2 regions of the Streptomyces sp. NPDC041200 genome follow, and region 2 is predicted to be linked to the other one. Evidence: riboswitches for the same ligand, from Rfam matches in the RefSeq annotation. Region 2 holds a riboswitch; the other holds the start of a gene.
What was found. Region 2 has a riboswitch for glycine ahead of gcvP (aminomethyl-transferring glycine dehydrogenase). Riboswitches for the same ligand answer to the same signal wherever they lie in the genome.
Positions count from the first base shown of each region.

Region 1 (3,201 bases), on a different contig from region 2:
GGATGGTGTCGCCGGGCTGGAGCAGCGCGAACATCGCGGCCGCGTTCGCCTGGGCACCGGAGTGCGGCTGGACGTTGGCGGCCTCGGCGCCGAAAAGCTCCTTGACGCGGTCGATGGCGATCTGCTCGACCACGTCGACGTGCTCACAGCCGCCGTAGTAGCGGCGGCCGGGGTAGCCCTCGGCGTACTTGTTGGTCAGGACCGAGCCCTGGGCCTCCATGACGGCGGCCGGAGCGAAGTTCTCCGAGGCGATCATTTCGAGGGTGGACTGCTGGCGGTGGAGTTCGGCGTCGACAGCAGCGGCGACGTCCGGGTCGAGCTCGTGCAGGGAGCTGTTGAGAAGCGACATCTGGGTCCCGATCGAAGAAGAGGGTCAGTTTCCGGAGAAGGCGGCGTATTCCTCGGCGGAGAGCAGGCCGTCCGGCTCGTCCGTCACCTTCACCTTGAACAGCCAGCCGCCCTCGAAGGGGGCGGAATTCACCAGCGCCGGGTCGTTCACCACGTCTTCGTTGATCTCGGTGACCTCACCGGAGACCGGCGCGTACAGGTCGCTGACCGACTTCGTGGATTCCAGCTCACCGCAGGTTTCACCGGCGGCGACGGTGGAGCCGACATCCGGGAGCTGGACGTACACGACATCGCCGAGCGCGTTGGCCGCGTGTTCGGTGATGCCGATCGTCGACACGCCGTCCTGGTCGGCGGCCGACAGCCACTCGTGCTCCTTGCTGTAGCGCAGCTGCTGGGGGTTGCTCATGGTCCGATTCTCCTGGATAGGGGGGAGTGCTTGGGAAACGGGTCTTAAGCGGTGGGACGGATCACTGGAGAGAGGCGGCGCGCGGGAGGTTTCAGCGCTCGCGGCGATAGAAGGGGAGCGCGACGACCTCGTACGGCTCCCGGGTACCGCGGATGTCCACCGTCACGCCCTTCGCGCCGGGCGCGGCGTACTCCGCGTCGACGTACGCCATGGCGATCGGCTTCCCCAGCGTCGGGGACGGGGCGCCCGAGGTGACCCGGCCGATCTCCGAGCCGTCGGGGCCCAGCACGGCGTATCCGGCGCGCGGTACCCGGCGGCCGTCGGCGACCAGGCCGGTCAGCGTGCGCGGCGGCCGGGCCTCGGCCTCGCGCGCCGCGGCCTCCAGAGGCGCGCGTCCGACGAAGTCACCGGGCTTCTGGAACTTCACGACCCGGCCGAGCCCCGCGTCGAACGGGGTCGTGTCGGTGGTCAGCTCGTTCCCGTACAGCGGCATCCCGGCCTCAAGGCGCAGCGTGTCCCGGCAGGACAGCCCGCACGCCACCAGGCCCACCGGGGCGCCCGCCTCGGTCAGCGCCTGCCAGACCCGCTCGGCGTCGTCCGGCGAGACGAACAGCTCGAAGCCGTCCTCACCGGTGTAGCCGGTGCGGGCGATCAGGGCGGACACGCCCGCGACGGTGCCCGGCAGCCCCGCGTAGTACTTCAGCCCGTCCAGGTCGGCGTCGGTCAGGCCGCCCAGGATGCCGGGGGACTGCGGCCCCTGGACGGCGATCAGCGCGTACGCGTCGCGGTCGTCCCGTACGGCGGCGTCGAAGCCGGTGGCGCGCTCGGTCAGCGCGTCCAGCACCACCTGGGCGTTGGAGGCGTTGGCCACGACCAGGAACTCCTGCTCGGCGAGCCGGTAGACGATCAGGTCGTCGAGGATGCCGCCCTCGCTGTCGCAGATCATGGTGTAGCGGGCGCGGCCCACGGCGAGCGCCGAGAGCTGGCCGACCAGGGCGTAATCGAGGGCGTCCGCGGCCTGCGGCCCGGTGAGAGCGATCTCACCCATGTGGGAGAGGTCGAAGAGACCGGCGCGGGTGCGCACCGCGGTGTGCTCGTCGCGCTCGCTCCCGTACCGCAGGGGCATGTCCCAGCCCGCGAAGTCGGTCATGGTGGCGCCGAGCGCACGGTGGACCGCGTCCAGCGCGGTGTGGCGGGGCGTGGGCGGGGCGTCGGTCATGGTTCAGCTCCCAGGGGCATGATCACGGCGATGACGGGACGGGTGGGCCGGATGGGACGACAAGGACGGCACACGCGTCCTCCCCATCTGTCATCGGAACCTGAGAGGTTCGCCGTGACCTTCCCGCGCGGCGGGGCTGGTCCGGCTTGCACCTTGGGTGGGGCCACCTGACGTGGCCCGCTTTTCAGATCTGCCTCATCCGTGCGGTATCGGGGCCTGAGAGATTCAAGGGAGGACTTGCTCCTTCGGCGCCTCGGACGACCCGGCGGATTCGCCGGTGCCCGAGAACTCTCCCGCGCGGATTCAAGCGGCCGGTATGCAGTTGGCGCGGACATCATCGCACGTCCGCTCCGGAAGGGAACCCCCGATCTGTGAGCGGGGTCGCTCCGGGGCCTCCTTGATGGGCATTACCTTTTCTTGACACTCTCGGGGTACGGAGCCGCTTGACCGACCTTGGAGGACGATCACGGTGCACGGGCAGGGAACATACGCGACAACCCGAGGAACCCTGCCCGCGCGGCAGGAGCAGACGCGATCAGACGGCGGCACGGTCAGACCGGACCGCCGCGCCCCCGTGCACGACCTGCGCGGCGGAGTGGGGACGGAGCTGCGCTACCCGGCGCGCGACCTGATCATCGCCTCCGGACTGCCCGGCAGCGGCAAGTCGACCCTGATCAACCGGGTGGTCCCCGGGCTCGACCCGCGCGGCACGGCCGTGGCCCGGGTGGACTCGCAGCGCACCCGGGAGGCCTGGGAAAGACGCATGCCCGGCTGGCTCCCGTACGCCGTCTACCGGCCGCTGGTCCGCTGCGCCCACTACGCGGGGCTGCGCCGGGCGCTCGGCTCGGGCGCGAGCGTCGTCGTCCACGACTGCGGCTCACAGCCCTGGGTGCGCCGCTGGCTGGCCCGGGACGCCCGGCGCACCGGCCGTGGCCTGCATCTGGTGCTGCTGGACGTGGACCCCGCGGTCGCCCTGGAGGGCCAGGCCGCCCGCGGCCGGGGGGTCTCCGGCTTCGCCTTCGGGCGGCACCTGCGGGCGATGGGGCGGCTGGTGGCGCGGGTGGAGGGCGGACAGCCGCCCGAGGGCTGCGCTTCCGCCGTGCTGCTCGACCGGGCAACCGCGAGCAGGCTGCGAGCCATCTCCTTCGAGTGACGCGGGTGGCCGTGTGAGGAAGTGCTGTGGAGATGCCCGGGCGGCCCATGGCCTTCCGCCGCGCAGCCGTTATGG
Region 1 covers NZ_JBVIZF010000001.1:805,100-808,300, forward strand. Annotated here, with positions in the region: gene glyA (serine hydroxymethyltransferase) at 1-349, opposite strand, end outside; gene gcvH (glycine cleavage system protein GcvH) at 374-754, opposite strand; gene gcvT (glycine cleavage system aminomethyltransferase GcvT) at 846-1,973, opposite strand; glycine riboswitch at 2,168-2,279, opposite strand; gene ACZ6CL_RS03805 (AAA family ATPase) at 2,443-3,126, shown strand.
Region 1: linked by a shared signal. The riboswitch ahead of gcvT (glycine cleavage system aminomethyltransferase GcvT) and the one ahead of gcvP (aminomethyl-transferring glycine dehydrogenase) in region 2 are both predicted to bind glycine.

Region 2 (3,201 bases):
GTCGCCGCTGGTGGAGCCGCTGAGCCTGGACGAGGCGTTCGTGGACCTGGAGGCGGGCGGCACCGAGGCCCGGGTGGAGGCGGCGCGGGCCGTGGGGGAGCGGCTGCGGGCCGATATCCGCGCCGTGACGGGGCTGACCGGATCGGTGGGCCTGGCGGGCTCCAAGATGCTCGCGAAGATCGCCTCCGAGCAGGCCAAGCCGGACGGCATGGCGGTCATCGAGCCCGGCACGGAGCGGGAGCTGCTGGACCCGATGCCGGTGCGCACCCTGCCGGGCGTCGGCCCGGCCACCGCGGAGGCGCTGCGCCGCGCCGGTATCCACACCGTCGCCGAGACGCGGGAGGCGGGCGAGGCGGAGCTGGTCCGGCTGCTGGGCCGGGCCCACGGCACATCGCTGTACCTGATGGCCAGCGGGCGGGACGAGCGGCCGGTGGTCGCCGAGCGGGACGCCAAGTCCATCTCCGTGGAGGACACGTTCGACGTCGACCTGACGGACCGCACCCGGGTGCAGCTGGAGGTGGCGCGGCTGGCCGACCGCTGTGTGCGGCGGCTGCGGGAGGCGGGCCGTTCGGGGCGTACGGTCGTGATCAAGGTCCGGCGGTACGACTTCTCGACGCTGACCCGTTCGGAGACCCTGCGCGGCCCCACCGACGACCCCGGCGTGGTCAAGGAGGCCGCGGCCCGGCTGATCGACGGGGTGGACACCACGGCGGGGGTGCGGCTGCTGGGGGTGGGCGTGTCGGGGCTCGCGGACTACACGCAGGAGGATCTGTTCGCCCAGGCCGCTCACGCAGCGCAGGCCGCTCAGGCCGCCCACGAGGCCCTGGAGGCCCCGGGGAGGCCTCCAGGCTCCGAGGCGCCGGAGCCGGAGAGCCCAGGCCTCTCAGACCCCGCTGAGGCCGCTGAGAGGCCTCGGGCCTGGCTGCCGGGCGCCGATGTGCGGCACGCCGAGTACGGGGCGGGCTGGGTCCAGGGGAGCGGGGTGGGGCGGGTGACCATACGGTTCGAGCTGCCCTGGTCTGACCCCGGCCGGGTGCGGACGTTCGCCGTGGACGACCCGGAGCTGGAGCCGGGCGAGCCGCTGCCGCTGGTGCGGCCACCCGAAGCCGCCGAGGCCGCCGGGGCCGCCGAAGCCGCCGGGGAGGGGAGCCAGGGGCGGGGTCAGCCGGTGACGTCCAGGCCGTAGTGGTGGTAGAGCTGCAGCTCCTGCTCCGGGGAGAGGTGGCGGCCGACGCCGAGGTCCGGGGCGTCCTTGATCAGCGCCCGGTCGTACGGCACCCGCAGCGAGTCGCCGACGACCTCGCTCGGTTCGAGCGGTACGAAGACGTCCCGGCTGAACAGGCCGGTGCGTACCGCCGCCCATTCGGGTTCGCCGGTCGCGTCGTCGAGGTAGACCTCGTCCACGGTGCCGATCTTGGCGCCCTCGCGGTCGAATGCCTTGCGGCCGATCAGGGTCCGCGGGTCGATGTCCGTCTGCACGCTCTCTCCCACAGGTGGCGACGATCAGGTGGCGGTGATCCAGTGATACCTACCAAAAGCCACATCCCCGTACGCGGCCACTCGAGCACCTGGCGACCAACCCCTCCCGCCCGTAGACGCGCTGGTACGCTGGCTGTGGCTGCAGACCCCGTGCGGGAGAGTCCTCCGACAATGGCGTCGGGGGCGCCGAAGGAGCAAATCCTCCCCGGAATCTCTCAGGCACACGTACCGCGCGGGTGAGGTCACTCTGGAAAGCAGGGTGGGCCACGGGGAGCACAGCTCCGGAACCCCTCCTCACCGACGGTGAAAGCCGGTCAGGCCACACGCGGACCGGTGAAGCTCTCAGGTTGAGATGACAGAGGGGGAGGCCGTCCGGGCACCCGCGCCGCGGTGCCCCTCGCCGGTCGTGTTGACCAGGAGGCCCCCGCTGATGACCACCCACCGCATCTCGCTCGCCGATCTGGAGCGCGGTACTCCATTCGAGCAGCGGCATATCGGCCCCGACGCCGGAGCGCAGGCCAAGATGCTCGCCCAGGTCGGCTTCGGCTCCCTCGACGAGCTGACCGCCGCCGCCGTACCCGAGGTCATAAAGAGCGCCGAGGCGCTGCGGCTGCCGCCCGCCCGCAGCGAGGCGGAGGTCCTCGCCGAGCTGCGTGCGCTCGCGGACCGCAACCAGGTGCTGCCGTCCATGATCGGCCTCGGCTACTACGGCACCTTCACCCCGCCGGTGATCCTGCGCAACGTCATGGAGAACCCCGCCTGGTACACGGCCTACACCCCGTACCAGCCGGAGATCTCCCAGGGCCGTCTGGAGGCGCTGCTCAACTTCCAGACCGTCGTCGCCGATCTGACCGGTCTGGACACCGCCGGTTCCTCGCTGCTGGACGAGGCCACGGCCGCCGCGGAGGCCATGGCGCTGTCGCGGCGTGTCGGCAAGGTCAAGGAGGGCGTCTTCCTGGTCGACGCCGACTGTCTGCCGCAGACCATCGCGGTCATCGAGACCCGCGCCGAGCCGACCGGCGTCGAGGTCGTGGTCGCCGATCTGACCGACGGCATCCCGGACGAGATCGCCGAGCGCGGTGTCTTCGGCGTGCTGCTCCAGTACCCGGGCGCCTCCGGCGCGGTCCGCGACCCGCGTCCGGTCATCGAGCGGGCCCATGAGCTGGGCGCGATCGTCACCGTCGCCGCCGACCTGCTCGCGCTCACCCTGCTCACCTCGCCCGGTGAGCTGGGCGCGGACATCGCGGTCGGCAGCACCCAGCGGTTCGGCGTGCCCATGGGCTTCGGCGGCCCGCACGCCGGGTTCATGGCCGTGCGCGCCGCCCACGCCCGCAGCCTGCCCGGCCGACTGGTCGGGGTGTCGGTGGATGCCGACGGCGACAAGGCGTACCGCCTCGCGCTGCAGACCCGCGAGCAGCACATCCGCCGCGAGAAGGCCACCAGCAACATCTGCACCGCGCAGGTCCTGCTCGCCGTGATGGCCGGAATGTACGCGGTCTACCACGGCCCGGACGGGCTCGCGGGCATCGCCCGCCGCACCCACCGCTACGCCACGGTCCTCGCCGAGGGGCTGCGGGCGGGCGGCGTCGAGGTGGCGCACGGCGCCTTCTTCGACACCCTCACCGCGCGCGTCCCCGGCAAGGCCGCCGAGGTCGTCGCCGCCGCCCGGGAGGCGGGGGTCAATCTCCGGCTGACCGACGCGGACCACGTGGGCATCGCCTG
Region 2 covers NZ_JBVIZF010000059.1:12,052-15,252, reverse strand. Annotated here, with positions in the region: gene ACZ6CL_RS40645 (DNA polymerase IV) at 1-1,186, shown strand, start outside; gene ACZ6CL_RS40640 (PRC-barrel domain-containing protein) at 1,162-1,491, opposite strand; glycine riboswitch at 1,623-1,720, shown strand; glycine riboswitch at 1,721-1,848, shown strand; gene gcvP (aminomethyl-transferring glycine dehydrogenase) at 1,910-3,201, shown strand, end outside.